Regions from separate parts of the Cellulomonas wangsupingiae genome, predicted to be linked through region 2. Evidence: riboswitches for the same ligand, from Rfam matches in the RefSeq annotation. Region 2 holds a riboswitch; the other holds the start of a gene.
The links. A riboswitch is a leader RNA that binds a small molecule or an ion and turns the genes downstream of it on or off. The one in region 2 is predicted to bind thiamine pyrophosphate.
Positions count from the first base shown of each region.

Region 1 (15,675 bases), 1.5 Mb from region 2:
CAACCCGCTCGCCGACGGTCAGCCGCTCATGCGCACGGACCTGCTGGTGACGCTGCTGGACACCGCGCGGCGCAACGTCGCGCGCGGCAACGTCGACCTGGGCATCTACGAGATGGGGCTCGTCACCCTGCCGGACGAGGGTGCCGCACCGGCTCCGCGCCTGCCCGGGGGTGTACGCCCGGGCGACGACGAGCTCGCCGCGCTCGAGCGCGCCGTGCCGGCGCAGCCGCTGCACGTGGCCGGTGTGCTGACCGGCCTGGCCGAGCCGGCAGGACCGGGCAGGGCCGGACGCAGAGCTGATCTCGACGACGCGCTCGGATACGCGCTGCGTGTCGCGCGCCTCGTCGGCGTCGAGCCGCGCGTGAGCGCCGACCGGGGGCGTGCACCGTTCCACCCGGGCCGGTGCGCGCGGCTGACCGCGCCCTCGGGCGCGGTCGTCGGGCACGCGGGCGAGCTCCACCCCAAGGTCGTCGCGGCGCTCGACCTGCCGGCACGGACCGTGGCCTTCGAGCTCGACCTGACGGCGCTGCTCGCCGCAGCACCGGCCGAGCCCGTCACCGCGGTGCCGGTGTCGACGTTCCCCGTCGCCAAGGAGGACGTGGCGCTCGTGGTGGCCGACGACGTGCCGGCCTCCGACGTGCTCGCGGCGGTGCGGGCGGGAGCGGTGCAGAGCCCTGCCGGTGACGTCCTGGAGGACGTGCACCTGTTCGACGTGTACACCGGCGACCAGGTGGGGACCGGACGCAAGTCGCTCGCGTTCGCGCTACGGCTGCGCGCCGCCGACCGGACGCTGACGGCCGCCGAGACCGCCGCCGTGCGGGAGGCGGTCGTGGCCGAGGCGCACGCTCGGGTCGGGGCCACGCTGCGCGCCTGAGCGCAGCGCTCGACGGGGCAGGACACGGGCCGCGGGGGACCTTCCGCGGCCCGTGTCGTGCGTCCGGGCGCAGCGACTCCCCGGCAAACCGGGAGGAACGCGACATCCTGCGAGGAGTTCACCAGAAAGTTACTGACGGGTAGTTGCGGCGTATCGGGTGAACCACGCATGGTGAGGTCGGTCGTCCAGGTGGCGGCCGCACCTGCTCGCGCGCCGGGGCGTCGTTCGCCGTCATCCCTCACCGCGCCGGAACGAGGGGACTCCCGTGCACGCACGACGACGAACGGCCACCGGAGCGCTCACGGCGCTCGCCCTGCTGCTCACGGGGGGCGTGGCCACCGCGGGAGCAGCCCAGGGCGCGGTCTCCACGGATGCACCGCTGCTGGTCAACGAGGTCTACGGCGGTGGCGGCAACTCCGGCGCCCCGTACGACCGGGACTTCGTCGAGCTGGTCAACCCGGGCGACGCGCCCGTGGACCTCACCGGGTACTCGCTGCAGTACGCGTCGGCGACGGGTGCCTCGTGGCAGGTCACGCCGCTGAGCGGCAGCGTGCCGGGAGGGTCAACGTTCGTCGTCGGGCAGGCGTTCGGGAGCAACACCGCCGCGCCCGACGTGCCCGTCGACCTCGAGGGCACCGGTGTGCCGATGAGCGGCACGAACGGCAAGGTCGCGCTCGTGCAGGGTCAGACCGCGCTGACCTGCGCCACCGGGTGCGCCGACGTCGACGTCGTCGTCGACCTCGTGGGCTGGGGCCCGACGGCGTCGTCGTACGCCGGTGCCGGCCGCGCGCCGGCCACGACGAACGCCACGTCCGTCGCCCGTGACGCCGCGCACGGCCACACGGCCGACAACGCGGCCGACTTCACGGTCGGGGCACCGACGCCGACCCCCGCGGGCACCGCACCGCAGGAGCCGACGGACCCGCAGGCCGCGACCATCGCGCAGATCCAGGGCAACGCCGATGCCTCGCCCCTGGTCGGGGTGCTCGTCACGACGTCCGGCGTCGTGACCGCCGCGTACCCGACCGGCGGGCTCGCCGGGTACGTCCTGCAGACCCCGGGGACGGGCGGCGGCGACGTGGCGTCGCGCACCGGGTCCGACGCAGTCTTCGTGTACTCGCCCGCGACGGTGGGGCAGGTCTCGACGGGCCAGCACCTGCGCGTCACCGGGACGGTCTCGGAGTTCGACGGGCTGACCGAGGTCACGGTGGCAGCGGCCACCGACGTCGAGGTCCTGCCGGCGGCCGACGCACCGGTGCCCGTGAGCGCGCCGTGGCCGGCGACGGCGGCGGCCCGCGAGACGCTCGAGTCGATGCTCTTCGCGCCGACCGGTGACCTGACCGTCTCCGACACGTACAGCACGAACCAGTACGGCGAGGTCGGCCTGGCGACGGGCACGACGCCGCTGGTCCAGCCGACCGAGGTGGGTCGCCCGGGGTCGGCGCAGGCCGCCGCGGCGCTCGCCGACAACGCCGCGCGTGGGGTCGTGCTGGACGACGGTGCGTCGACCAACTACCTGGGGGCCGGCAACGGTGGCCTCACACCGCCGTACGTCTCGCTCGAGAACCCCGTGCGCGTCGGCGCTGCCGTGCAGGTCATGCAGCCGCTGGTCGTCGACTACCGCAACAAGGCGTGGAAGCTGAACCCGACGTCGCAGGTCGTCGCGGGCGGGCCCGCTCCGGTGACGTTCGAGGACGACCGCACCGCCGCGCCCGAGCCGGTCGGCGGCGACCTGTCGGTCGCGTCGTTCAACGTCCTCAACTACTTCACGACTCTGGGTGACCAGGACGCGTCGTGCGTCGCGTACACGGACCCCAGCGGGGAGCCCGTGACCGTCCGCACGGGCTGCGACCAGCGCGGGGCCTGGGACGCCGAGGACCTCGCGCGCCAGCAGGCCAAGATCGTCGCGGCGATCTCCGCGCTCGACGCCGACGTCGTGGGCCTGCTCGAGATCGAGAACTCGGCGCGGGTCGACGGCGTGCCGGACGAGGCGCTCGCGACGCTGGTGGATGCGCTGAACGCGGCCGCCGGGGCCACCACCTGGGCGTACGTGCCCTCGTCCGACGAGCTGCCGCCTGCGGCCGAGCAGGACGTCATCACCAACGCGATCATCTACCGGCCCGCCGCCGCGAGCCCGACGGGCCCGTCGCGTGCGCTGGGCGACCAGAGCGGGGACGACCAGGCGTTCGGCAACGCACGCGAGCCGATCGGCCAGGTCTTCACGCCGACCGAGGGCGGCGAGCCGTTCCTCGTCGTCGTCAACCACCTCAAGTCCAAGGGCTCGGCCGGCCCGTGGCCCGGTGACGCCGACGCCGGCGACGGGCAGGGCGCGTCGAACGAGTCGCGCGTGCGGCAGACGACGGCGCTGCGCGACTGGGTGCCGACCGTGCAGGGCGACGCCGAGGCGGTCGCGCTGGTGGGCGACTTCAACGCCTACACGCTCGAGGACCCGCTGCAGGTCCTGTACGACGCGGGGTACGTCGACGCCGTCGCGACCCTCGCCCCGGGGCAGTACAGCTACTCGTTCGACGGCCTGGCCGGCTCGCTGGACCACGTGCTGCTCAACGAGGCGGCCGCGGCGCGCGCGACCGGCGCCGACGTGTGGGAGATCAACGCCGAGGAGTCGATCGCGCTCGAGTACAGCCGGTACGCCTACCACGGCACGACGTACTGGGCGCCCGACGCGTACCGCTCCTCGGACCACGACCCGGTGGTGGTGGGCCTGGCCGCCGGCGCGAACGACGCCCCGGTCGACCTGACGTTCCTCAACATCAACGACTTCCACGGGCGCATCGACGCGAACACGGTGAAGTTCGCGGGGACGGTCGAGCAGCAGCGCGCGGCGGCCGACGGCCCGGTCGCGTTCCTGTCGGCGGGCGACAACATCGGCGCGTCGCTGTTCGCGTCGGCGGTGCAGGACGACCAGCCGACGATCGACGTGCTGAACGCCCTGGACCTGGGGGCGTCGGCGATCGGCAACCACGAGCTCGACAAGGGGTACGACGACCTGGTCGACCGCGTGATCGCGGGTGGCGAGAACGCGGAGTTCCCGTACCTCGGTGCCAACGTCTACCGGGCGGGCACCACGACGCCCGCGCTGGACGAGTACGCGCTGCTCGAGATGGGGGGCGTGACCGTCGGCGTCGTCGGCGCCGTCACCGAGGAGACGCCGAGCCTCGTGACCCCGGGCGGGATCGCGGGGCTCGACTTCGGCGACCCGGTCGAGGCCGTCAACCGCGTGGCCGCGGCGCTCACCGACGGCGACGAGGTGAACGGCGAGGCCGACGTCATCGTCGCGCAGTACCACGAGGGCGCCGGCGCGGGCACGCCCGACGGCGCGACCCTCGAGGAGGAGCTGGCGGCGGGCGGTGCGTTCGCCGACATCGTCACCGGGACCGACGCCGCGGTGGACGTGATCTTCACCGGTCACACGCACAAGCAGTACGCGTGGTTCGGGCCGGTGGGCGACGGCGACGCGACCCGACCGGTCGTGCAGACCGGCTCCTACGGCGAGTTCCTCGGCAAGGCCGTGCTGACGTACGACCCGACGACGGACCGTGTCACGGCCGCCACGGCCGAGAACGTGGCGCGCACGACGACGCCCGACGCCGAGCTCGTCGCCGCCTACCCGCGGGTCGCCGAGGTCGCGCAGATCGTCGCCGACGCCCTCGCGCACGCGTCCGAGGTCGGCTCGCAGCCCGTGGGATCCGTGACGGCGGACGTCACGACGGCGTTCAGCGGCGGGCAGTACGTCGACGGTGTGTACGTCGGCTCCGCGCCCGGCACCACGACGGGCCGGGACGACCGCAGCCGCGAGTCGGCCCTCGGCTCGCTCGTCGCGGAGGCCCTCCTCGACACGCTCGCCTCGCCCGAGCGTGGCGGCGCCCAGATCGGCGTCGTCAACCCGGGCGGCATGCGCGCCGAGCTGCTCCACGCCCCCGACGGCACGGTGACCTACGCCGAGGCCAACGCGGTGCTCCCGTTCGTCAACAACCTCTGGACCACCACCCTCACGGGGGCCCAGGTCGTGACGATGCTGGAGCAGCAGTGGCAGACCAACGCGGACGGCACGATCCCGAGCCGCCCGTACCTGCAGCTGGGGCTGTCCGACAACGTCACCTACACGTACGACGCCTCGCGCGAGCTCGGCGACCGGATCACGTCGGTCACGGTCGACGGCGCGCCGATCGACCTCGGGGCCGAGTACCGCATCGGGACGTTCTCGTTCCTCGCCCAGGGCGGGGACAACTTCCGGGTGCTCGCCGAGGGGACCGGCACGGCCGACTCCGGCCTGATCGACCGGGACGCCTGGATCGCGTACCTGCAGGCGCACCCCGGCATCGGTCCGGACTTCGCGGAGCGTGCGGTCGAGGTGCCGGCGCTCACCGAGCCGGTCGCGCCCGGGGACGAGCTCACCTTCACGGTCGGCGGGATCAACCTCACCAGCCTCGGGGCGCCGGAGAACACGTCGGTCGAGGTGCTCCTCGGCGAGGTGTCGCTCGGTAGCTTCCCGCTGGTCCGGGGCGACGGCGCGGACGCGTCGGCGCAGGTGACCGTCACCGTCCCGGCGGACCTCGCGCCCGGCGGGCACGAGCTCACCGTCGTCGCGTCACCGAGCGGCACGACCGCCTCGGTGCCGTTCACGGTCGAGGACGCCGGCGAGGTGTCGACCACGACGCTCACCGCGTCGCCGGGCACGCAGGTGTTCGGTACCCGCGGCACGCGCGTCCGGCTCACGGCTGTCGTCACGTCGCCGGGCCCGGTCACCGGGTCGGTGCAGTTCGTCACCGGGGACGACGTGCTCGGCACGGCGTCGCTGCGAGGCGGACGGGCGGTGCTCACGCTGCCGGCGGACACACCCGTCGGCACGTACGAGGTCGTCGCACGCTACGCCGGCACGGACGCCGTGGCGGGCTCGCAGTCTGAGCCCGTGACGGTGACGGTCGCGCAGGCCACGAGCCGCACGTCGCTCGACGTGGTCCAGTCGCCCTTCCCGCGGCTGATCCCGTCCGTGTGGGTCGCGACCGTGGGTCTGGACACCGCCCGGCTGCCGGAGGGCACGGTCGAGCTGCGCGAGGGCGAGCGTGTCGTGGCGCGTGCGGACGTCGTCCTCGGTCTGGCGGTCGGGACCGTCCCGCGCGGCCTCGGCAGCGGGTCGCACCGCCTGACGGCCGTGTTCGTGCCCGACGACGCGGCGAACGTCGCGGGCAGCACGAGCCGGACGGTCACGGTCCGCGGCTGAGTCCGGTCCGAGAGGCGCGGCCGGGTGCGACCCGGCCGCGCCCCTCGGCGCGTGAGTCCGCCCCGCGTTCTTGCCACGCGCGTGCGCGTGCGCTGCCACGATGTGCACCATGACCGCGGAGCCCACCACCGCCTCGCTCACCGTGACCGCCGACCTCCTGCGCGCCATGACGCGCGACGGCACAGGACTGCTGCTGCGGCTGCGGGCGACGGTCGTCGCCTGGACGATCCTGGCGGTGCCCCTCGTGCTCGGGCTCCTGCTCGCGCTCACGGGCCTCGTCGACCTCGAGGTCGTCGCCCCTGGCCTCGTGGTGCTGTCCGCCGTCGCGATCGCCATGAGCCTCAGCGCGAGGCAGTCCGTGAGTCGCGGGCTGCGCGTCGCGCTGGCACCCGGCACGACCGTCAGCGCCGCGGTGGCCGACGACGCGCTGTTCTCGACCAGCGCCCTCGGGTCGTCCCGGACGACCTGGGCCGCCTTCCGGGAGCTGCACGTGCGCGGGTCGGCGGTGGTCCTGCGGCTGCGGGGCTCGTCGGCGTTCGTGCTCCTGCCGCGCGCGCTGTTCACGGACGACGACCTGGCGACGGTCGCCGAGCGCGTCGGGCGGCCCGCGGGCGGGTGAGCGCGCCCGACGCGCTCCTGGTGGCGTCGGTCAGACGTACTCGTGGTACGCGGGCAGGTCCAGCACCCCGTTGCCCGACAGCCCGATGACGATCGTCTCGTCCGTCGTCGCCGCGCGGGCGTGGGTGAGCGCCGCGGCCACGGCGTGCGTCGACTCCGGCGCCGGGATGATGCCCTCGGCACGCGCGAACTCGATGCCCGCGGCGAACGCGTCCTCCTGCTGCACCGCGACCGCGTCCATGAGCCCCAGCGCGTAGGCGTGCGACACCATCGGTGCCATGCCGTGGTAGCGCAGCCCGCCCGCGTGGATCGGCGGCGGCACGAAGTCCTTGCCGAGCGTGTGCATCTTCAGCAGCGGCGTCAGCCCTGCGACGTCCCCGAAGTCGTAGCGGTACTCGCCCTGCGTCATCGACGGGCAGGCGGCCGGCTCGCACGCCACGACGCGCGTCGTCGTCCCGTCGCGCAGGTTGCGCCCCAGGAAGGGGAAGGCCAGGCCGCCCAGGTTCGAGCCGCCGCCCGCGCACCCGAACACGACGTCGGCGCTCTCGCCGATCTCGTCCAGCTGCGCCAGGGCCTCGACACCGATGACGCTCTGGTGCAGCAGCACGTGGTTGAGCACCGAGCCCAGCGCGTAGTGGGCCTTCGGGTCCTGCGCCGCGACCTCCACGGCCTCGCTGATCGCCATGCCGAGCGACCCCGTCGTCGTCGGGTCGGCCGCGAGCATCGCGCGTCCCGCCTCCGTGAGGTCCGAGGGCGACGGGTGGCAGATCGCGCCGTACGTCTCCATCTGCATGCGGCGGTACGGCTTGGAGTCGTACGACGCGCGCACCTGCCACACCTCGCAGTCCAGGCCCAGCAGCGAGCACGCCATCGACAGCGATGCGCCCCACTGCCCGGCGCCCGTCTCGGTCGTCAGGCGCGTGATGCCCTCGACCGCGTTGTAGTACGCCTGCGCCACGGCCGTGTTCGGCTTGTGCGAGCCGGCGGGGGAGCCGCCCTCGTACTTGTAGAAGATCTTCGCCGGGGTGCCCAGCGCCCGCTCGAGGCGCAGCGCCCGCACCAGCGGCGACGGCCGCCACGACGCGTAGATCTCCCGGACGGTCTGCGGGATCTCGACCCACCGCTCGGTCGACACCTCCTGGGCGATCAGCGCCATGGGGAACAGCGGCGCGAGGTCGTCCGGGGTCAAGGGCTCCCGCGTGCCGGGGTGCAGGGCGGGCGGGCACGGCTCGGGCAGGTCCGCCGCCAGGTTGTACCAGTGCGTCGGTACGGCGGACGGCACCACGGTGCCGACCGGGTCGGTCAGCGGAGCGGGTCGGGTGGTGTCGGGGGTCATGTCGCCTCGCAGGTTCTGGCGCGCACGCGCGCTGGTCGGCGCGGACCGCGCACGGCACCCGGGGGGACACCGGCGACCCGCACCGGTGAGCGTAGCGGCGGTCGCGCGTCGCCCGGGGTCCCCGGGCGGGTGAGGCGCCGAGGCGTCCGCAGGGCGAGACCTGCTCTCGGCAGCGTCACCGCCGGCGGCTAGGGTCGGCGGCGAGACACGGGGTGCCCTGTACCGAGCAGGGCTGAGATCACACCCGTCGAACCTGATCTCGTTCGTACGAGCGAAGGGATGTCCGCCATGACGTCTGCCCTGCCCACCCCTGACGACCTCGCCGCCGCGTGCGGCGCGGCGCTCGACGAGGTGCGACGGTGCACCCCGCTCGTGCAGTGCCTGACCAACGAGGTCACGACGAACCTCGTCGCCAACGCGCTGCTCGCGATCGGTGCGTCCCCCGCGATGGCGAGCGTGCCGGGCGAGGCCGAGGAGCTCGCGGGCGCCGCGGGTGCGGTCCTGGTCAACCTCGGGACGCCGGGGCCGGACCAGCGGGCGTGCCTCGCCCCGACGGTCGCGGCTGCCGCAGGGGCCGGGGTGCCGTGGGTGCTCGACCCGGTCGCGGTCGGCGTCCTGTCGGTCCGGACGCGGCTGGCCGGCCACCTGCTCGGCGAGCGTCCTGCCGTGGTGCGCGGCAACGCCAGCGAGGTCCGCGCGCTCGCGGGCTTCGTCTCCGCCGGTCGCGGTGTCGACGCGCGCGACGACGTCGACACCAGTGCCGACGCCGCCGACGTCCTCGCGCGGCGCACCGGCGGGGTCGTCGCGGTGTCCGGGCCGGTGGACCTCGTCACCGACGGCACCACGCACGTGCGGCTCGCGGTCGGCGACCGGCTCCTGACGACGATCACCGGGGCCGGGTGCGCGCTGGGCGGCCTCGTCGCGGCCTTCACGTCGGTCGCGCCGCCGCTGACCGCGGCTGTCGCGGCGTCGACGGCCCTGGGGCTCGCCGCCGAGCGCGCGGTGATCGACGCGCGCGGCCCCGCGTCGTTCCAGGTCGGGCTCCTCGACGAGCTGTACCTGCTGACCCCGGACGACCTCGCGTGCCGCGTCGCGGCCGCGCAGCGGATCGGTGTGCCGGCATGAGCGCGCTGCCCGCGGGCATCTACCTCGTCCTGGACGCCGACGTGTGCGGACGTGCCGGCCACCGTCCCGCGGACGTCGCAGGCGCTGCGGTCCGTGCCGGTGTCGGCACCGTCCAGGTGCGCGCCAAGCGGGCGACCGCCCGTGAGCTCGTCGCGCTGACCCTCTCGGTGGCCGACGCGCTGCGTCTCGCGGGTCCTGCGGCGCTCGTCGTGGACGACCGCGTCGACGTCGCTCTCGCGGCACGGGCCCGCGGCGCCCACGTGGACGGTGTCCACGTGGGGAGGCGTGACCTGGAGGTCGACGACGCCCGTGCGCTGCTCGGCCCGGACGCGCTGGTGGGAGCCTCGGCGGCGCTGCCCGAGCACGTCCGTGCGGCCACGGGCGCCGACTACCTGGGGGCCGGCCCTCTGCGGCTCACGCCCACCAAGCCCGAGGCAGGGCCGGCGATCGGGGTCGCCGGGGCGCGTGCGGCGGTCGTCGCGTCCGGCGGTCGTCCCGTCGTGGCCATCGGCGGTCTCGGCGCGGCCGACGCACCGGCGCTGCGGGCCGCCGGGGTGCACGCCATGGCCGTCGTCAGCGCCGTGTGCGGGGCCACGGACCCCGCCGACGCCGCGGCCCGCCTGGTCGAGGCATGGGACCGCGCCGCGGCGCCGGCGGTGACCCGGTGAGCGCCGCACCTGCCGGGCCCGCGACCGGTACGCGCCCCACGGGCAGCCGCGTGCGGGTGCTGTCGGTCGCGGGCACCGACCCGACGGGCGGGGCCGGCATCCACGCCGACCTCAAGTCGTTCGCGGCGCACGGCGCGTACGGCATGGCCGTGGTGACCGCGCTCGTCGCGCAGAACACGCACGGCGTGCGAGCGGTGCACGTCCCGGACGTCGGGTTCCTGCGCGCGCAGCTCGACGCCGTCAGCGACGACGTCACGGTCGACGCGGTCAAGATCGGCATGGTCGGGACCCGGGCCGTGGCCGACGAGGTCGCGGCCTGGCTGAGCCGGGCCACCCCGCCCGTCGTCGTGCTCGACCCCGTCATGGTCGCGAGCAGCGGGGACCGGCTGCTCGACGCGGACGCCGAGGACGCCGTGCGGCGGCTGGTCGCGCTCGCGGACCTCGTGACGCCGAACCTGCCCGAGCTCGGCGTGCTGCTCGGTGAGCCCGTCGCCACGGCGTGGCCCGACGCGGTCGACCAGGCCCGGCGGCTCGCGCACCGGTCGGGCGTCACGGTGCTGCTCAAGGGCGGCCACCTCGCCGGGGACGCGAGCCCGGACGCCGTGGTCGACGCGGGCACGCTCACCGAGCTGGACGCGCCGCGTGTGCGCACGACCAGCACGCACGGCACGGGCTGCTCGCTGTCGGCCGCCGTCGCGGCACTGCGCCCACGACGGCCCGACTGGGTGACGGCGGTCCGCGAGGCGAAGGAGTGGCTCACCGGCGCCATCTCCGCCGGCGAGGCGCTCGCGGTCGGGTCGGGGCGGGGACCCGTCGACCACCTGCACCACGCGCCGACGCTCGGGGCGCGCGCGTTCAGCAGCGAGGCGTGGGAGCGGGCGGCGGGTCTGCGCGCCGCGTGCGACGACCTGCCGTTCGTGCGCGGGCTGGCCGACGGGACGCTGCCCGTGGACGACTTCGAGGCCTACCTGCACCAGGACGCGCTGTACCTCGCGCAGTACTCCCGCGTGCTCGCCCGGGCGAGCCAGGTCGCGCCCGGCCCCGCGGCCCAGGTGTTCTTCGCGCAGGGCGCGGCACGGTGCCTCGACATCGAGGCCCGGCTGCACGAGGAGCGGCTCGCCGGCGGCGGGAGGTCCGGCCCGGTGGGCCCGGCGACGACCGCGTACGTCGACCACCTGCTGGCCGTCGCCGCGACGGGCTCGTACGCCGAGGTCGTCGCGGCGGTGCTGCCGTGCTACGTCCTGTACGCGGACCTCGGCGCGCGCATCCTGGCGCGCGCGGGCCACCTGGGTGCGCACCCCTACGGCGACTGGGTCGCCACCTACGGGGACCCGGCCTTCGCGGCGGCGGCCGACCAGGCCTCCGCCCTGGCCGACGCCGCCGCGCATGAGGCGGGTGCGGCGACCCGCGCACGCATGCTCGCCGCGTACGCGGCGTCGTGCGCGCACGAGGTCGCGTTCTTCGACCAGGTGCGGGCGCGCCCGCTCGCACCCGTCGGGTGACGCGGGAACGCGGGGGCGCCGCGGGGGTGACGCGGGTGCGACGGGCCTGGCAGGGTGGCCGCCGTGGATGACCTGAGGCCGCGTCCGCGGTGGGCCGACGTGCGCGCCGTCGTCTTCGACGTCGGTGAGACGCTCGTGGACGAGACGCGCGCGTGGGTGCAGGTCGCCGGGGAGGTGGGTGTGCCGCCGCTGGCCCTCATGGCGGTGCTCGGGGCGCTGGCTGAGCGCGACGAGCCGCACAGCCACGTGTGGCGCGACGTCGGTGTCGACCCGCCGTCGACCCCACCGGAGATCCGGCCGGACGACCTCTACCCCGACGCGCTGCCGACCTTGCGGGCGCTGCGGGCCGCGGGGTACCTCGTCGCGGTCGCGGGCAACCAGCCGGCGCGCGCCGAGCACCAGCTGCGGGCCGCCGGAGTCGAGGTGGACCTGCTGGCGACGTCGGCCCGCTGGGGCGTGGCCAAGCCGTCGCCGCAGTTCTTCGCCCGCGTCGTGACGGACCTCGGTGTGCCCGCGCACGACGTGCTCTACGTGGGCGACCGGCTCGACAACGACGTCCTGCCGGCGCGTGCCGCGGGCATGCGCACGGCGCTCGTGCGCCGCGGCCCGTGGGGCTACGTGCACGCCCGACGCCCCGACGCCGCGCTCGCGGACGTGCGCGTGGACTCGTTGCGCGAGCTCGTCTCCCTCATGCTCGGCGTCCGGTGAGCCCGCGCGGCGCCCGGGCCGCTCAGCAGGACCCGTCGGTGCACACCTCGCCGGCCGGGGCCGGCACCAGGGGGTTGGCCTCGCGCCACCCGGCCTCGAGCAGCTGGGCGAACACCTCGGGCGGCTGGGCGCCCGACACGGCGTACCGCCGGTCGACGACGAAGAACGGCACGCCCGTGACTCCCAGGGACGCTGCCGTCGCCAGGTCGTCGCGGACGGTGTCCCCGCCGTCGCCCGTGGCCAGCGCGTCGGCGACGCGCGCGTCGTCCCAGCCGTGCGCGGCGAACCCGGCGCGGGCGGCGATCGCGACCAGCGCGCCGTCGGCGCCCAGGTCCACGCCCTGCTCGAAGTGCGCCGAGAACAGCGCCTCCATGGTCGTGTCCACCAGCGCGGGGCCGCCGGCCGCCCGCGCGAGGTGCAGCAGGCGGTGGGCGTCGAACGTGTTGAACGCGAGCGTGCGGGCGAAGTCGAACCGCAGGCCCTCGGCGGCACCGAGCGCCGCCACCTGCGCGAACATCTGCTCCACGTGGTCGCGCGGCAGGCCCTTGAGCTCGGCGAGCGCGTCGATCTCGGGCCGCCCCGGGCCCGCCGGTGTCTCCGGGGAGAGCTGGTACGAGCGCCACACGACGTCGACGTGGTCGCGGTGCGCGAAACGGCGCAGGGCCGCGGCGAACCGCCGCTTGCCGACGTAGCACCACGGGCACGCGACGTCGGACCAGACCTCCACGGTCACGGTCCGCGGCGGGGCGGCGAAGGTGGGGGTGTCGAGGGTCACGGGAGCAGCAGCACCTTTCCGGTGGTGGCGCGCCCTTCGAGGGCGCGGTGGGCGTCGGCGGCCTCGGCGAGGGGGAACGTCGCTCCGACGCGGACGTCGAGAGCGCCGGCGGTCACGGCGTCGAAGAGCTCGTCGGCCCGCCACAGGAGCTCGTCGCGCGACGCCGTGTAGTCGCCGATCGTCGGCCGGGTGACGTACAGGGAGCCGGCGGCGTTGAGGCGCTGCAGGTCGACCGGCGGCACCTGGCCGGAGGACGCGCCGAACAGCACGAGGGTGCCGCGCGGGGCGAGCGAGGCGAGGGACGCGTCGAACGTGTCCTTGCCGACGCCGTCGTACACGACGTCGACCCCGCGGCCGCCGGTGAGCTCGCGCACGAGGGCGGGCAGCTCGGTGGGCAGGTCGGACAGCTCGCGGTAGCGGATGACCTCCGCGGCACCCGCCGCCCGGGCGAGGTGCTCCTTGTCGGGTGAGCCGACGGTCGCGACGACGCGCGCGCCGCGGGCGGCGGCGAGCTGCGTCAGCAGCAGCCCGACGCCCCCGGCGCCCCCGTGCAGCAGCACGTCGTGCCCCCGCGCGACCGGGAACGTCGAGGTGACCAGGTAGTGCGCCGTCAGGCCCTGCATCGGCAGGGCGGCCGCGGTCCGGTCGTCGACGGTGGCGGGGACGGGCAGGACGTGGCGCTCGGCGACGGTGACGAGCTCGGCGTACGAACCGGGGGCGGACGCCCACGCGACGCGGTCCCCGGGCGCGAGGGTGGTGACGTCGGCGCCCACCGCGACGACCTCGCCCGCGCCCTCGGACCCCACGACGTGCGGGAACGGCATACGGTAGACACCGGCACGTCGGTACGTGTCGATGAAGTTGACGCCTGCCGCGGCGAGACGCACCAGCACCTCGTCGGGGCCGGGAGCAGGGTCCGGGACGTCGGTGGGCTCGAGGACCTCAGGGCCGCCGGCCCGGGTCGCGATGACGGCGCGCATGCCCACAGCATGCCGCCTCGGGAGGGCGATCGTTTCCCGTGTTCGTTGGTATTTGTGTGCACCCGACTGTATGTTCATGCACATGACGTTCACGGTGGCGGTGGCCGGGGCCAGCGGCTACGCAGGCGGCGAGGTCCTGCGGCTGCTCCTCGACCACCCGGACGCGACGATCGGCACCCTCACCGCCCACTCCAGCGCGGGCACACCCCTGGGGCTGCACCACCCGCACCTGGTCGACCTCGCCGACCGCGTCCTGCAGCCCACGACCCCCCAGGCGCTCGCGGGCCACGACGTCGTCGTGCTGGCACTCCCGCACGGAGCCAGCGGGCAGGTCGCAGCCGAGCTCGAGGCGCTGGGAGAGGACCCGGTGGTCCTCGACCTCGGCGCCGACCACCGCCTCGTCGACGCCGCCGACTGGTCGGCGTACTACGGCAGCGAGCACGCCGGCACGTGGACCTACGGGCTGCCCGAGCTGATCGACGCGGCGACCGCGTCACGTGGCCGCGACCGGCTGGCGGGCGCGCGCCGCATCGCCGTCCCGGGGTGCAACGTCACCGCCGTGACGCTCGGCCTGCAGCCGGGTGTCGCCGCAGGGCTCCTCGACACGTCGGACCTCGTCGCCGTCCTCGCGGTCGGGTACTCGGGTGCCGGCAAGGCGCTCAAGGCGCACCTGCTCGCCTCGGAGGCCGTCGGGGCCGCCGTGCCGTACGCGGTCGGGGGCAGCCACCGGCACATCCCGGAGCTCGCGCAGAACCTGCGCGCCGCGGGCGCGGACGACGTCCGCACCTCGTTCACGCCGGTCCTCGTGCCGATGTCGCGGGGGATCCTCGCGACCGCCACCGCGCGCCTGGCGCCGGGCGTGACGACGGACGACGACGCGCTGCGAGAGGTCTGGCGCGCGGCGTACGCGGACGAGCCGTTCGTGCACGTGCTGCCCGCCGGGCAGTGGCCGACGACCGCGTCGACCGCGGGCGCGAACACCGCGCACGTCCAGGTGGCGTACGACGCGCGGGCCGGTCGCGTCGTGACGGTCACGGCGATCGACAACCTCGTCAAGGGCACCGCCGGCGGTGCCGTCCAGTCCCTCAACCTCGCACTGGGCCTGCCGGAGACGCTCGGCCTGCCGCGGAACGGAGTCGCCCCGTGACCGACCACCTCGGCCCGGCCCTCGTCGGCACGTCCCCCGGCACCTCTCCCGGGGTGACCGCCGCGGCGGGGTTCCGCGCGTCCGGCGTGACCGCAGGGCTCAAGGCGTCCGGCAACCCCGACCTCGCGCTCGTCGTCAACGACGGGCCGCTGCAGGTGGGTGCCGCGGTGTTCACGACGAACCGCGTCGTCGGCGCGCCGGTGACCTGGTCGCGGCAGGTCGTCGCGGACGGCGTGGTGGCGGCCGTCGTGCTCAACTCCGGCGGCGCGAACGTCGGCACCGGCCCGCGCGGCTTCCAGGACGCGCACACCACCGCCGAGAAGGTCGCGGCGGAGCTGGGCGTCTCCGCCGGTGACGTCGTCGTGTGCTCGACCGGTCTCATCGGCGTGCCGCTCGCGAGCGAGAAGCTGTTCGCCGGTATCGGCCCCCTCGTGGCCGCGCTCGGCGCCGGTGCGGGACCGGACGCCGCCTCCGCGATCATGACGACGGACAGCGTCCCCAAGACCGCGCACGTGCGGGTCGAGACGCCGGACGGCGCGTTCGTCGTCGGCGGCATGGCCAAGGGGGCGGGCATGCTCGCGCCCGCCATGGCCACGATGCTGTCGGTGCTCACCACCGACGCGGTCGTCGACGCCGCCACCGCGGACGCCGCGCTGCGGGCCGCGACCGGTGCGACGTTCGACCGCGTCGACTCCGACGG
Region 1 is NZ_CP101989.1:1,792,469-1,808,143, forward strand. It holds gene pheT (phenylalanine--tRNA ligase subunit beta) at 1-874, shown strand, start outside; gene NP075_RS08335 (ExeM/NucH family extracellular endonuclease) at 1,140-6,116, shown strand; gene NP075_RS08340 (hypothetical protein) at 6,226-6,735, shown strand; gene NP075_RS08345 (TrpB-like pyridoxal phosphate-dependent enzyme) at 6,766-8,070, opposite strand; TPP riboswitch at 8,269-8,367, shown strand; gene thiM (hydroxyethylthiazole kinase) at 8,359-9,195, shown strand; gene NP075_RS08355 (thiamine phosphate synthase) at 9,192-9,863, shown strand; gene thiD (bifunctional hydroxymethylpyrimidine kinase/phosphomethylpyrimidine kinase) at 9,860-11,365, shown strand; gene NP075_RS08365 (HAD family hydrolase) at 11,429-12,073, shown strand; gene NP075_RS08370 (DsbA family oxidoreductase) at 12,096-12,848, opposite strand; gene NP075_RS08375 (quinone oxidoreductase family protein) at 12,845-13,828, opposite strand; gene argC (N-acetyl-gamma-glutamyl-phosphate reductase) at 13,905-14,975, shown strand; gene argJ (bifunctional glutamate N-acetyltransferase/amino-acid acetyltransferase ArgJ) at 14,972-15,675, shown strand, end outside.
Region 1: linked by a shared signal. The riboswitch ahead of thiM (hydroxyethylthiazole kinase) and the one ahead of NP075_RS01130 (thiamine ABC transporter substrate-binding protein) in region 2 are both predicted to bind thiamine pyrophosphate.

Region 2 (15,675 bases):
CGGAACAGCAGCGGCTCGCGCCGGTCGCCGGCGTCCAGCCCGTGCGCCTGCAGCGACACCCGGTCCTCCCCTGGGTGGACCCGCAGCGCGAACGCGAGCTGCTGGACGAACTGGGTCCAGCCCTCGTCCAGCTCGTCGAAGGCCGCTTCGAACGTCGGCAGGCCGCCGTCGCCCGGCCGCAGGACGGCCACGTGGGTGCGCTCCGGCTCGTCCTCCCGCGACGTGACCACGAGCCGGTCGTGGTTGCGCCAGACCAGGGTGCGCGTCTGCGTCCCGTCGGCCTCGTGGCTCTCCTCGTGCACGTCGTCGACGAAGATCTCGCGGATCTCGGCGTCGAGCCCGTCGTAGTCCCAACCGAACCACCGCCGGATCAGCTGCGGGTCGCGCAGGTGCTCCCAGACCGTGGCGACGGGGGCAGGAATGTCGACGGAGACGATCTCACGGAGCTGGAGGGGCATACCGTTCACCTCGCTGTGTCGGTGGGTGCAGCTCTCTGCCGGCCGACGGACCACGACGTCGCACCCGGTGGTCTGACGTTAGCCCGGCAGCCCCGCGACCGCAGCGGCATCGGCGTGCAGGGCCACGTCGGCCCCGGGCGCGCACGTCCAGCCCGCGGGGGCCAGCGCGCTGACGCGGCCGACCCCGTCGACGTCGACGACGACCTCGGTGCGTCCGCGGCGTGAGCGCAGGACGCGCACCGTCCCGACGACGACGCCGTCGGCCGCGCCGGGCGCGACGACGAACGCGCCCGCGGCCAGCGCGAGCAGGCCCCCGGCGGGCAGCAGCGCGACCCCGGCGGCACGGGCGGCGTCGACGAGCGCGCGGACGGCCGCGGGGGCGTCGGCACCCGGCGACGGCACGTCGACGAACGCCTCGTACCCGAGGAACTGCGCGACCCGCCGCGACGCGGGCCGGGCCCACAGCGCAGCGGGGGCCGCGACCTGCAGCAGCCGGCCGGCGTCCATGACGGCGACGCGGTCCGCGACGGCGAACGCCTCGTCCTGGTCGTGCGTGACGAACAGCGCTGTCGTGCCGGTGGCGGTCAGCACCTCGCGCAGGTCGAGCGCGAGACGTTCGCGCAGCGCGCGGTCGAGCGCGGACAGCGGCTCGTCGAGCAGCAGCAGCCGCGGGCGCGGGGCCAGCGCGCGGGCGAGCGCGACGCGCTGGCGCTCGCCGCCGGACAGCGTCGCGACGTCGCGGCGCTGCGTGCCGGGCAGGCCGACGAGGTCGAGCAGCTCGGCGACGCGCGCGTCCCGTGCGGCCCGGTCCCGGCGCACGAGCGTCGGCATCCCGTACGCGACGTTGCCGGCGACGTCGCGGTGCGCGAACAGCTGCCCGTCCTGGAACAGCAGGCCGAAGCCGCGCCGGTGCACGGGCACCCCGGCGACGGACACCCCGTCCCACGCGACGTCGCCGCCGGCGAGCGGCTCGAGCCCGGCGACCGCGCGCAGCAGCGAGGACTTGCCGCACCCGGACGGCCCGAGCAGCGCGACGACCTCGCCCGTCGGCACGGTCAGGTCGACGCCGTCGACGGCCGGCGCCGGGGCGCCCGCGTACCGCACGACGACGTCGAGCACCTGCAGCCCGTCGCTCACCAAGCACCTCCGATCCCCGGGCGGCGCAGCCGCTCGCACACGGCCACGACGGCCGCGGTCAGCGCGGCCAGCAGCACCGACGCCGCGAGCGCGGCGCCGTAGTTCTCGGCACCGGGACGTCCCAGCAGCCGGAAGATCACGACGGGCAACGTCGGGTCCTGCGGCCGCGCGAGGAACGACGTGGCGCCGAACTCCCCCAGCGACGCCGCGAACGCGAAGCCGAGCGCGAGCCCCAGCGCCCGCAGCGCGACGGCGAGGTCGACGGTCCGCAGCACGCGCCCGGGCGCGGCGCCGAGCGTCGCGGCGACCTCGCGCTGGCGTGGTTCGATCGCGCGCAGCACGGGCAGCACGGTCCGCACGACGAGCGGCACGGCGACGACGGCCTGCGCCACGGCGACCAGCACGCCCGAGGTCCGCAGGTCGATCGGCAGCCCCAGCGGTGCGTCCATCGACACGAGGAACCCGAACCCGACGGTCACGGCGGACACCCCGAGCGGCAGCATGAACAGCGCGTCGAGCCCGGCGACGGCGCGCCGGGCGGAGTTCCGGCGCGGCCGGCGCGACACGACGAGCGCGACCAGCCCTCCGACGAGCAGCGCGAGGAGCGTCGCGTCGACGGCCGTGCGCACCGACGTCCCGGCCGCCTGCCACGCCGAGACCGCGAGCGTGTCCTGCGGCACCGCGAGCGCGGCGTAGTTGCCCAGCCCCCAGCCGTCGGGCGTGCGCAGCGAGCGGACGACGAGGTTGACCAGCGGCGCGGCGAGCAGCCCCAGGACGGTGACGGCCGTGACGGCGACCGCCACGGCGTCCAGCGGGTCGCGCAGGCGCACCGGGTGCGCGGCCTCGGGGCCGCCGAGCGGCAGCGCGCGCTCGGTGCGGGCCCGCGCGCGCCCGGCGACGGCCAGCGCCCCGACGACGACGACGAGCTGCACGACCGACAGCACGGCGGCGGCCCGCAGGTCGAGGAACTGCGTGGTCTGGATCCAGATCTCGGTCTCGACCGTGCCGAAGCGCCGCCCGCCGAGCACGAGCACGGTGCCGAACGCGGTGGCGCAGAACAGGAAGACCAGCGACGCGGCCGACGCGATCGCGGGCCCGAGCGCGGGCAGCGTGACGGTCCGCAGCACGCGCCACTGCGAGGCACCCAGTGCGCGGGCGGCCTGCTCGGCGCGCGGGTCCAGCCGCTCCCACATGCCCCCGACGGTCCGCACGACCACCGCGTAGTTGAAGAACACGAGCGCGAGCACGATCGCGGTGAACGTGCCGTCGAGGCCCAGGCCGCCCAGCAGGCCGCCGTCGACGAGCAGCGAGCGGAACGCCACGCCGACCACGACGGTGGGCAGCACGAACGGCACCGTGACGAACGCGCGCAGCGCTCCGCGCCCGCGGAACCGGCAACGGTGCAGCAGGTACGCACCGGGCAGGCCCAGCACCAGCGCGCCGAGCGTCCCGACGGTCGCCTGCGCGAGCGTCTGCCCGACGACGCGCCACGTGCGCGGCCGCGCGAACACCTCGCCGAACCCGGAGAGGTCCAACCGCCCGTCGAGGACGAACCCCCGCCCGACGATCTCGGCGACCGGCCACACGAAGAACACGGTGAGGAACAGCACCGGCACGGCGACGGCCACGGTCCACCCGAGGCGCCGGGGCCACGCCGCCGACCCCCGACGCCCCGGCGACCCGCGCCCGCCGACGGGCGCACCGCCGACCGCCCCGGGTGCGGGACGGTCGGCGATGGCCTGCGCGGGAGTGGGCACGCGTCAGCCGATCACCGTGTCGGACCAGGTGGTCAGCCACTGCTCGCGGTGCTCGGTGATGTCGCCCGGGGCGACCGAGTAGGGCGCGTCGGACAGCGGCGCCCACCGGGCCCACTCGTCCGGCAGGTCGACCGACGAGCTCACGGGGTACATGTACATCGACACGGGGATGTCGGCCTGCACCTCGTCGGACAGCAGGAAGTCCAGGAGCTGCGCGGCACCCTCGGGGTTCGCGGCCCCGGCCAGCACGCCCGCGTACTCGACCTGGCGGAAGCACGTGTCGAGCAGCGCGCACGTGGTGGGCTCGTCGCCGCCCTCGGGCACCGTGAACGGCGGGGACGAGGCGTACGACAGCACGACCGGTCGCGGCCCGTCGCCGCCGCCCGCCGTGAAGTCCGTGTAGTACGCCTCGGACCAGCCGTCGGCGACCTGCAGCCCGTTGTCGCGCAGGCCCGCCCAGTAGTCGACCCAGCCGTCCTCGCCGTACGCGCCGACGGTCGCGAGCAGGAACGCCAGGCCGGGCGACGACGTCACGGGGTCGGGCACGACGAGCAGGTCCCGGTACGCCGGGTCGAGCAGGGAGTCCAGGGTCGTCGGCTCGGGCACGCCCTGCGCCGCGAACCAGGCGGTGTCGATGTTGAGGCACACGTCGCCGAAATCGATCGCGGTCAGCGCGCCGTCGTCGTCGCCGGGCACCGCGTGGGCCGCGGCGTCGGCGCCCGCGGGCGCCGTGACGTCGGCGGGCACGACGACGCCCTCGTCGAGCGCGCGCGACGCGAACGCGTTGTCGATGCCGTACACGAGGTCACCCAGGGGCGCGTCCTTGGTCAGGACGAGCTGGTTGACCAGCGCGCCCGCGTCGGCCTGCTGCACGATCTCGACGCTCAGCCCGGTCTCGTCCTCGAACTGCTCGAGCAGCCCTTCGGACAGCCCGAACGACTCGTGCGTCACGAGCGTCACGGTGCCGGCGGCGCTCGCCTCGTCGTCGGCGTTCGCACCGCCGATCGCGGAGCAGGCGGTCAGGGCGACGAGCGAGCAGCCGGCCGCGACGGCGACGGCGCCGCGGCGCAGGGGTGGGGTGGTGCGGGGGGTGGTCATGAAGCGGTCGTCCTCCGTCGTCGTCGGAGGGGTCCCGTGGTCGCCGTCCCGTGGTGGCGGGACGACGACCACGGGAGGAGAGAATGCCCGACTCCCTACGCCGGTATCACCCGGATCAGGTTCGAGGGTCTGCGGTGGTCCGCACTCTCAGCGTCCTCGCGCCGCACCCTCACGGGCCCGGCGTCCGACGCTCCCCTGTCGTTCACCGGCGATCCTATCCCCGACCTGTGCGATCGTCCGATGCCGGGTAGCGTCCGGGGAAGCGACGACGAAAGGCACACGCATGTCGGACGAGAACAACAAGCAGTCGATGGTCGCGAAGATCGTGGGCGCGGGTGTCGCGCTCGCGGCCGTGTGGGCGGTCAACAAGGTCATCGACAAGGTGTGGGAGAAGACCCGGGGGCACAAGCCGCCCGCCGCCGACTCCATGGCCGAGGACGTGAAGTTCAGCGAGGTCGCCACCGCCGCCGCGATCACCGGCGCGGCCGTCTCGCTGTCCCGCGTGCTCGCGACCCGGGGGGCCGCGAAGCTCGCCGGGCGCGCGGCCCGCAGCAGCTAGTCCCCGCACACGGACGGGCCCCGGCGCAGCGGCGCCGGGGCCGGCCCGTCAGCGGGCGGACGGGTCCGAGCGCGTCCCGTCCGGGAGCGTCTCCCCGGGGCGCGTCGCGTCCAGGTCGCGGGACAGCTCGTCGACCACCAGCAGGTCGTTGCGGACCTTGCCGGTGCGGAAGCCGGCCCGGCCGACCATGTGCGCCGCGACCGGCGCGGTCAGCATCTGGAAGATCGCGACGAGCACGAGCGCCCACACCGCGCCGCCCTCCCGCAGCCGCAGCGCCAGGCCGACGAGCACGAGGATGAGGCCGAGGACCTGCGGCTTCGTCGCGGCGTGCATGCGCGCCAGCAGGTCCGGGAAGCGCAGCGCGCCGACGCCCGCGGCGAACGCGAAGAACGCGCCCCCCAGCAGGCAGACGATCGAGGCGGCGTCCGCGAGGGTGGTCCAGAACTCCTGCGTCATCGCGTCTCCTCGTCGGCCGGGCCGCCGTGGTGCTCGTCGTCGGGCTCCGGCTCGACGGTCGCGCGGGAGCCGTGCGGCGTGGGCTCGTCGGTCCCGGCCGGCGGCTCGGGCACGGGCCCGGCCGCCCCGGCACCGTCCGCGGCGGCGAGCGCCTCGCTCTCCGCCGCGTGCCGCCGCCGGCGGCGCGACTCCTCCTCCTCCTGCTCGAGGCGGCGCTTCTCGGCCTCCTCGGCCGCGACCTCCTCGCGCGTACGCACGCGTCCCTCGCCCTCGGGCTCGACGGCCGCGAACCGTGCGACGGTCACCGACCCGACGAAGCCCACGAGCGAGAGCACGACGAGCAGCGGCACGACGTCCGCACGGCGGAAGTACGCCGCGTACAGCGCGATGCCGGCGATCATCGTCGTCACGACGATGTCGAGCGCGATCGTGCGGTCGAGCATCGACGGGCCCTTCTCGGCACGCACGATCGCGAGCACCGCGCCCAGGGTGAGCAGCACGCTGCACGCCACCACGACGACGTCGAACGGGCTCATCCCGCCACCCCCTGCACCGCGCGCAGGCCGCGTCCCAGGCCGGCCGCCTCCAGCTCGTCGTCGGACGCGAGCGCCCGCAGCACCCGCGCCTCCTGGTCGAGGACGTTCTGCCGCGCCTTCTCGATGCCGCCGCTCGTCTCGACGTCCAGCACGTGCACGTACAGCCGGCCGGTCAGCCGGTGCGCCTCGACGATGATCGAGCCGGGCACGAGCGAGACGAGCTCGGCCGTCATCGTCAGGTAGATGTCGGAGTGGCTGCGCAGCTGCACGCAGATCACGGCGCCGCGCGGCGTGTACCGCGGCCGCAGCGCCACGATGCTGACCTCGAACGACGCCCGGACCAGGTCGTACACGAACCGGCCCAGGAGCACGGCCAGCGCGCCGGGGTGCACGCGGCCGTGGAAGTCGACGGGCGTCATGCGCAGGCCCAGGGTCACCAGCAGGCCCAGCAGGACGCCGTTGACGACGTTCCCCCAGGTCACGTCGCCCCACAGCAGCACCCACACGACGGTGAGCCAGGCGATCGTCGCCCACTGGAAGCGCCAGGCGGCCCGGCGCGGGTGCAGGCTCATCCGTCACCCCCGATGCGCGTGTCCTCGGCCTCGGCCCCGTCCGGGTCGTCGGCGCCCTCGTCCGCGGCGCGCTGCGACTCGCCCTCGCCGCGCTGCCCGTCGGGCAGGACGGCCTCGATGTACGGCAGGCGGTCGGCGAGCGACTGCGCCGCGCGGCCCGTGTACGCGTACAACGGGCCGGCGAACACGGTGAGCGCCAGGCTGAACACCACGAGCGCCGCGGTCGGCACGACCATGTGCGCGGGCACGTGGTTGGCCGGCAGCGGCTCCGGCGGGCTCTGCCAGAACGCCTTGTTCCACGCCTTGATCAGCGCGTACAGCGTCAGCAGCGACGTCACGACGGATCCCACGACCAGGGCGTACCCCGTCGGGGTGCCGAGCTCGACGCCCGCCTCCAGGAGCCCCACCTTGCCGAGGAACCCGGACAGCGGCGGGATGCCGCCGAGGTTCATCGCGGGCACGAAGAACAGCACCGCCAGCACCGGCGTCATCTTCGCCAGGCCACCGAGCCGGTCGAGCGACGTCGTCCCGCCGAACCGTTCGACGAGCCCCACGACCAGGAACAGCGCCGTCTGCACGGTGATGTGGTGCGCGACGTAGTAGATCGCGGCCGTCCACCCGTGCACGCTGCCCAGGGCGACACCGAACACCATGTACCCGATGTGGCTGACGAGCGTGAACGACAGCAGACGTTTGACGTCGTCCTGCGCGACCGCGCCGAGGATCCCCACGACCATCGTCGCCAGCGCCACCCACATGAGGATGTCGTCGAGCCGGCCGCCGGGGAACAGCAGCGTCTGCGTGCGGATGATCGCGTACACGCCCACCTTGGTGAGCAGGCCGGCGAACACCGCGGTGACCGGCGCGGGCGCCGTCGGGTAGGAGTCCGGCAGCCACGCCGACAGGGGGAACACCGCGGCCTTGATGCCGAACGCCATGAGCAGCATCGCCTGCAGCACCAGCCGCACGCCGGGGTCGATCTCCGGGAGCCGGATCGCGAGCTGCGCGAGGTTCACCGTGCCGACCGCGGCGTACACCGCGGCGATCGCCACGAGGAACAGCACGGACGACAGGATCGCCACGACGACGTAGATCGTGCCCGCGCGGATGCGCTCGGTCGTCCCCGACAGCGTGATGAGCACGTACGACGCGGCGAGCAGGATCTCGAAGCCGACGTAGATGTTGAACAGGTCGCCCGACAGGAACGCGTTCGCGACGCCCGCGGACAGCACGAGGTACGTCGGGTGGAAGATCGAGATGGGCGCGAACCGCTCGCCGTCCTCCCGGTCCTGCGCCAGGGAGTACACCAGGACGCACAGGATCACCACGGACGACACCGTGAGCATCAGCGCCGACAGGCGGTCCGCGACCAGGTTGATGCCGACGGGCGCGGCCCAGTCGCCGACCTCCACGACGACCGGCCCCGCGTCGGCCAGCACGAGCAGCGCTCCCGACACGATCGCGACGAGCGTCAGCGTCACGAGCGTGACGATGCGCTGCAGGCGCGGCCGGCGGTACAGCGCGAGCGCCAGCCCGGCGGCGGACAGCGGCAGCACCACGGGCAGGGGGACGAGCCAGCCCCAGTCGGTCATCGTCCCTCCTCCCCGTGCCGGTGGTCGGTGTGCGGTGGCGGCCGTTCGGACGGCGCGGCGTCGAGCGCCTCGCCCTCGTCCATCTCGTCGCGGGCGGTGGCGGCCTCCTCGTCGAGCGACTCGCCGTCGGACTCGGTGTCGTCGTCCTCGAAGGCGCGCTCGTCGCGTGCCGCGAGACGCGCGATGCGCCGGTCCTCGACGTCGTCCTGCACCTCGTCGTGGCGGTGCAGCTGCCACGACCGGTACGCCATGGCCAGCAGGAACGCGGTCAGGCCGAGCGTGATGACGATGGCGGTGAGGATGAGCGCCTGCGGCAGCGGGTCGCTCATCGGCCGGTCGGACGCGACCCCGATGAGCGGTGGCGCGCCCGCGGCACCCCCCGCGACGAGGATCAGCAGGTTCGTGCCGTTCCCGAGCAGGATGATCCCCAGCAGGATGCGCGTCAGGCTGCGCTCGAGCACCAGGTAGACCCCGACGGTGAACAGCACCGCGATCGTCACGACGAACACGATGTTGGGGCTCATGACGACGTCGGTCACGGTGCCACCCCCTCGTCGCGCGGCCCGCCGGGCGCGTGCCCCGTGGAGGACATGCCGCGCGCGAGCACGGCGGTGTCGTCACCGCTGACCGCGGAGTCCGGCACGTCGTCCTCGCCGGACTCGGCGCGACGGTCGATCTCCGCGCCGAGGCTCCGCAGGATGTCCAGCACCAGCCCCACGACGACGAGGTAGACCCCGACGTCGAAGAACAGGCTCGTCACGAGCTTGACGTCACCCCAGATCGGCAGCTGGAACTCCAGGATCCAGGACTCCAGCACGTTGCCGCCGACGAGCAGCGCCGCCATCCCGGCACCGGCCGAGAGGAACAGGCCGGTGCCCAGCAGCACACCGGGCTGCACGGGTGCCGCCTCCCCCAGCTCGTAGCGGCCGCCGGCGAGGTAGCGCACGGCCAGCGCGATGCCCGTGACGAGCCCCGCCGCGAAGCCGCCGCCGGGCTGGTTGTGCCCGCTGAACAGGAGGAACGCGGAGTACACGATCATCGTGTGGAACAGCAGCCGCACGACGACCTCGAAGATCACCGAGCGTCGCTGCGGCGCGACGGTGCGCCCGGCGCGCAGCCACTCCCGCGCGCGTGACCCGGGCCGCGCGGTGCCGCCGGCGGGGGTCACCGGTGCGGGCCGACGCCCGTCCGTGGGGACGTCCGGCTCGTCACCGTCCGTGGCGCCGGCGTCCACCTGCGGACGACGCAGCCGCGCCATCGGGTCCGGGCTGCCGCCCCAGACGGCGCGGTCGGCGGGTGCCTCCCGCTCCCGGAAGATGCGTCCGCCGCGGGCCGAGAGGAAGACCAGCGACGCGACACCCGTCGCCGCCACGAGCAGCACCGAGATCTCGCCCATCGTGTCCCACGCGCGGATGTCGACGAGGGTCACGTTGACGATGTTCTTCCCGCCCCCGAACTCGTAGGCCTCCGTCGCGAAGTCCGCGGAGACCGGGGCGTGCACGCGGGCCGACGGCGCGACGAGCGCGACGCCCGCCACCACGAGGCCGACGGCCAGCGCGACGGCCAGGCGCACCCAGCGGGACGTCGCCAGCGGCCGGTCGGAGAAGTACGGGGGCAGGCGGCGCAGCACGAGGACGAAGACCACGAGCGTGACCGTCTCCACCAGCACCTGCGTGACCGCCAGGTCCGGCGCGCCGTACAGCAGGAACATGCCGGCGATCGCGTAGCCGCTGATGCCGGCGAGGATCACGGCCTTGAGGCGCCGTCGCGCCCGGGCCACGAGGATCGACGCGACGATCGTCACCGCGGCGAAGACGGTCTGCGCGGCGTAGTCCCACGGGCGGACCTCGCGCGGCAGGCTCGTGCCCGTCAGCAGGGCGCCGCCGACGGCCGCGACCCACGCCACGAGGATCATGCCGAGGTACAGGGGCAGCGAGCCGCGCTGCGTGACGGCCGTGACGTCGGCCGCCAGGTCGTCGAGCTTGCGCATGAACCGGCGGTACGTCAGGTCCGCCTCGAAGACGTGCGGCGCGCGCGCCTGCCAGCGCTCGACCTTGTCACGGGCGAGGAACAGCAGCCCGCCGACACCCAGGATGCCGACCGTCAGCCACAGCACCAGCCCGAACCCGCCCCACAGCAGCAGGTGCCCGGGCTCACCGGTCGGGTACGTCGCCGCGTACGGCGACAGCAGGTGCTCACCGAGCTGCGGCAGCACCGCCACCGCCAGCCCGAGGAACGACAGCACGAGCGCGGGCGCCGTCAGCAGGAACGACGGGCGCGTCACCGGCGCAGGCTCGACCGACTCGTCGCCGCCGGCCGCCAGCGACGTCGTCGTCGCCACGCCCTCGGAGTCCTGGGTCTTGGACTGCGGCACCAGCGCGCCCTTGGTGGCGAACGCCCCCCACCACAGCCGCAGGCCGTACGCGACGGTCAGCGCGGAGCCCACGACGACGGCGGCGAGCACGATCCACCCGACGGCACCGTCCTCGAGGTGGGCGACGCCCTCGAGCCCCGCCTCCTTCGCGACGTACCCGGCGAACGGCGGCAGGCCGATCATCGACGCGACCGCGAGCCCACCGGCGGCCGCGGTCCACGGCAGGCGCCGGCCGACGCCCGACAGGCGTCGCAGGTCACGCGTGCCGCACGCGACGTCGACGGTGCCGACGACGAGGAACAGGGCCGCCTTGAACATCGCGTGCGCGCCGAGCATGGCCAGGCCCGCCAGGGCGGTGGCCTGCGTGCCGAGGCCGACGAGCAGGATGATCAGGCCGAGCTGGCTGACGGTGCCGAACGCCAGGATGAGCTTGAGGTCGTGCTGCCGCAGCGCGCGGTACCCGCCGAGCACGAGCGTCCCGCAGCCGAGCACGACGATGGTCCAGCGCCACACGGGCAGGTCGGCGTACGCGGGAGCGAAGCGGGCGACCAGGTACACGCCGGCCTTCACCATCGCGGCGGCGTGCAGGTACGCGCTGACGGGCGTCGGCGCGGCCATGGCGGCCGGCAGCCAGAAGTGGAACGGGATCAGCGCGGACTTGGTGGCCGCCCCGGCGAGCAGGCACACCACGGCGGCCACCACGACGCCCGACGCCGCGGGCGGGTCCGCCATCAGCGCGGACATCGAGTAGCTGCCCGCCGCGTGCCCGAGGATGACGACGCCGACGAGCATCGCCAGACCGCCCGCGGTCGTCACGATGATCGCCTGCATGGCGGCGCGACGGCTCGCCTTGCGGTCGGCGTAGTGCCCGATTAGCAGGTACGACGTGACCGTCGTCAGCTCCCAGAACACGAACATCAGGAGCATGTCGTCGGCCGTGACCAGACCGAGCATGGAGCCCGCGAACGCGGTGAACACGCCGCCGAAGCGGCCGAGCCCGGACGCCGTCGGCGAGAAGTACGCCGCGCAGTACACGAGGACCAGCGCACCGACGCCGCCGACGACCAGGGTCATCAGCCACGACAGGGTGTCCAGCCGGAAGCTCAGCTCGAGCCCGAGCGCGGGGATCCACTCGACGCTCTGCGCCGGCCCCCGACCCGCCTGCACCTCGCCTGTCCACGACAGCGCCCACGCCGCGGCCGACGCGGGGGGCAGCGCGAGCGCCCAAAACGCACGTCGCCCCCACCAGCGGAAGAGCACGGGCGCGACGAGGGCAGCTGCGAGGTGGACCGTCAGCAGCAGCAGCACGTCCGGCTCCGTCCGTGTGGGGGGCGGGTGGTCGGTCGGGGTCTTGTCGATGTGACCGGCCGTCGACGACGACGACCGGGGAACGCTGTCCGACCCCACCTGCGCGGGACGGTCACGCCCCTGGCTGGAGAGGTGCGACCACCCACGGCGCGGGGCGACCAGCTCGTCCGGCAGGCGCAGGGCGGCGCTGGTCAGGCGCGTCGTGAGGGGTGCGGGGGACCCGTTGATGTTATCAACGGCACGGCGTGCCCCCTGTCGAGGACCCCGCCCGCGGCCCCGACGTGGCCCATGTCACGCCGCGAAACGGGCAGGTCGGACGGGTGCGCCCCGCGACGGCGGCACAGTGGCGATCTCCGGTGCGGGGATGCTGCCGGCCGGTGCACCGCTCGGCGGGGAGGGCGCTGCCCGTCCGCCACCCTCAGCCCCGCACGAGGTGGCCGTGCTCTCGCATCTGCTCGAGGACCCACGGCCGGTCGTCGACGTCCCCCACCGTGTACACGGCACCGTGCGCCTGCGAGGTGGTCGCGACGACGATGTCGACGCAGACCTCGCCCCGCTCGGGCACCACCCGGACGTCGACTCCGCGCCCGCCGACGGCGCTGACGGTCTCCGAGTGCAGACGTGACGCGCCGGACGCCTTCACCCGGGAATGACCATCACTGCCTCAACTGTCAGACTCGGACCACTCGAGCGCCGCGCGTAGCCTGCGAACCTCTGCAATCAAGGCGGGCAGATAGGTGCGAGAAGCGGCGATCAGGTCCAAATACGAGGCGCCTGCAGGGCCACTGTCACGAATGACGTAGATATCCTCACCGCGATCTCCTTCTCCGCCCACCATGATAAAACTCTCGCCTGCCACATGGTCCCGACCCTCAACCATTGCAGACCACGGGGGCGGATCGCAGCGATCCGACAGATTTTGCAGCCACACCAGCTTGGCTTCAGTTATGTCCACGTGCACTTCCAGGGTTCTTGATTGTTGGCCTGAACAGGCGTTCGAGGGTTTCTGCGCTGCAGCCACTCACGAGGCAGTGATTCGGGTTCGCGCGAGTCGGGTCGGCAACAACGCTACCCCCCGCGGCGCGCACATCTCCAACTGTCGTCACTCCCACCTGATTGTGCGGTATTCCTCGTGTTGCTTCACGAATCGAACTACCCGAAGAAACGGAGACTCCGGACAGGTTCCCCTGAGCGTTCACATGGACGCCTGAGCCACCAGCAAAGCGATCGGCGGTGTCGCACCACCCCGCGCGAGCACCACGTCGTCTCCGAGAGCCCTGGCACGTCCGAGCGCGACAGCCCCGCGATCAGCCTCATAAGCCAGCGCGGTGCCGACTCGCGCGGAAACAGCGGTTGCGATGCGGTTCATCCCTGCCGTCGCCACGGCGCCGGCACGTCCGAGACCCGCTGCGATCGCAGGGCTCCTACCTGCGACCCAGCTGACGGCTCGGCCAAGGCCGAGGCTAGCCGCGCCCACCGGGGCAACGGAAGCAATGCCACCACCCACGCCGCCCCAGGTGTAGAACGTGGAGCAGTAGTTGACGGCGTCGTCGACGCCCAGCTTGCCTCTGACCCACTTGGTGGCGCCGAGCGTGATCGTGTCGCCGAAGGCGGCGCTCCAGTCACCGGCGTCCTGGAGCCAGTCCAGCCCGAGTGGGTCGGTGTGCTGCAGGGGGTTGCCGTCGGTGTAGCCGTAGGGGTTGGCGGTGGTGGCCTCGAGGGGGTCGCGGGTGAGGAACTGCGCGCTGGTGGGGTCGTAGTATCGGGCGCGCAGGTAGACGTAGCCGGTGGGGTCGGTGTACTCCCCGGCGTACCCGAAGCGAGTGACCTGGGCGGTCGGGTCGGAGGTGGGTGCCTCGGGCCGGCCGTACGGGTCGTAGTCGGCATCCGAGGTCACCGCACCGGTCGCGTCGGTCGTGCTGCGGACCGACCCGAGGGTGTCGGTGTGCAGGTAGTCGATGCCGCCGTCGGTCAGGTCGACCTGGGCCAGGGGGACGCTGCCGTTGCCGTAGACGTACGCGAAGGTCGCGTCGGTGAGCAGCAGCGGGACCCCGGCGAGGCTGTCCCAGTGCGGGGATACTGCCGTACGGTGCAGCTTTCGGCGGGCAGGTCACGAGGGCGTAGGCCGCGGGCATCCGCCAGTTGATGCGCCCGCCCAGGCGGCCGACGGGGCGCGGCCGCCGGCCAGCAGTCACGGCACGCCCGGTTCTTGGTGCACGGCACCTGTACCGAGCTGGCGGATCCGGGACGCGCTGCTCACGCCCGACGACGTCAACGGCGCGGCTCATGCGGACACAGCCCGAGTGGTCGTCGACCGGTCGCGATCAATCCCGAGTGTGGGGCGCAGCCCGTGCTCGAGACCTACGCGGGCCTGAGCGCTTCTCTGAGGGACAAGGCCTGGGGGTACCCAGAATCTTGCACCGGAGACCATCGTCTATCGCGTCAGATGGCTACTTGACCCGACGACGCTGCGCTGAGCGACGCCGTGCAAAGCCTGTATTGAGCAATACCGGTCCTGCACTCAGAATGCCGCGGACAGTGTGTCGCCATCTTGATATTCGACCAAAGGTGCGGATGCAACTACCACGATGTGGCCAAAATCGCCTATGAGCGTGTGGGTGTCAGTCGATTGTTCCCATGAGTCGATCGAACCATAGTCGCGCTCACCGGTGGCATCCGTGGCCGGAGAGATCTCTCCCTGGTGCGTCCAGCTGAGCGATCGAACGTCTAAGAAGCGCAGAGCCCCGGGCCGATAGGAGTGCCTCTCTCCCTGCATAGGTGGCTGGTACAGCGGGTGCGAGTCTCGCAGCACGAACTCCACCGCGAACTCAAGAAGGCCGGGCCGTGCGACAATATCAAGAATCCAACTGTCCTCCAGGTAGAGGTCGCTGAGAGCCTCCATGTTCCAGTAGTTGCTCATTAGATCTCACCAATCCCACGTGATGGGGGTGTGGTTGCCCGGGCTCTTCCTCGTAACGGGGGTACCGAGCGAGTCTACTCGCTGGCCAGATGCATTACGCATTTCGACATGCGGGAGTGCGCTACCAGGAGCCCGGTCGCTGCCACCCTTGATGGTTAGCCTCACGACCCCGTTCTCGTCAACGAACTTGACGGGACCAGTAGCAGTCTGGGTGCGCACCCACCCCTGTGCCGCGCCAAAGTCGTCGAGCTGAGATGCCGTTGCGCGACCATTTGCGGTGAGCTGCCCTAGGGCGAAGTTCGCGTCGTAACGAACGACGGCCGTTCCTACGGCTGTGTCCGCTTGGCGCGCGGACAGTTGGACGGCGTTCTTGATGCCGCCGACAGCCCCCTTGGCGAGACCTCCGATCCCGGTTAATGCGAGGGCGACTTCCACGGCTGCCCCCCCATAGCCGCCCGAATTGTATGCAGTAGAGCAATAGTTGACGACACCGTCCACACCCAACTGCTCGCGAACCCATCGAGTCCCGCCGAAACTCACTCGGTCACCGAATGCAGCAGCAAAGTCTGAAACGTTCTGCAGCCAGTCCAGACCTAACGGGTCGGTGAACTGCAACGGGTTCCCATCGGTGTAGCCGTACGGGTTGCCGGTGGTGGCTTCGAGGGGGTCGCGGGTGAGGAACTGCGCCGACTCGGGGTCGTAGTAGCGGGCGCGCAGGTACAGGTATCCGGTGGGGTCGGTGTACTCCCCGGCGTACCCGAAGCGAGTGACCTGGGCGGTCGGGTCGGAGGTGGGTGCCTCGGGCCGGCCGTACGGGTCGTAGTCGGCATCCGAGGTCACCGCACCGGTCGCGTCGGTCGTGCTGCGGACCGACCCGAGGGTGTCGGTGTGCAGGTAGTCGATGCCGC
Region 2 is NZ_CP101989.1:244,159-259,833, reverse strand. It holds gene NP075_RS01145 (SRPBCC family protein) at 1-458, opposite strand, end outside; gene NP075_RS01140 (ABC transporter ATP-binding protein) at 537-1,595, opposite strand; gene NP075_RS01135 (ABC transporter permease) at 1,592-3,352, opposite strand; gene NP075_RS01130 (thiamine ABC transporter substrate-binding protein) at 3,356-4,450, opposite strand; TPP riboswitch at 4,525-4,631, opposite strand; gene NP075_RS01125 (DUF4235 domain-containing protein) at 4,734-5,009, shown strand; gene mnhG (monovalent cation/H(+) antiporter subunit G) at 5,058-5,465, opposite strand; gene NP075_RS01115 (MrpF/PhaF family protein) at 5,462-6,001, opposite strand; gene NP075_RS01110 (Na+/H+ antiporter subunit E) at 5,998-6,573, opposite strand; gene NP075_RS01105 (Na+/H+ antiporter subunit D) at 6,570-8,165, opposite strand; gene NP075_RS01100 (Na(+)/H(+) antiporter subunit C) at 8,162-8,689, opposite strand; gene NP075_RS01095 (Na+/H+ antiporter subunit A) at 8,701-11,847, opposite strand; gene NP075_RS01090 (hypothetical protein) at 12,266-12,490, opposite strand; gene NP075_RS01085 (hypothetical protein) at 12,512-12,868, opposite strand; gene NP075_RS01080 (RHS repeat-associated core domain-containing protein) at 13,043-13,888, opposite strand; gene NP075_RS01075 (hypothetical protein) at 14,369-14,767, opposite strand; gene NP075_RS01070 (RHS repeat-associated core domain-containing protein) at 14,774-15,675, opposite strand, start outside.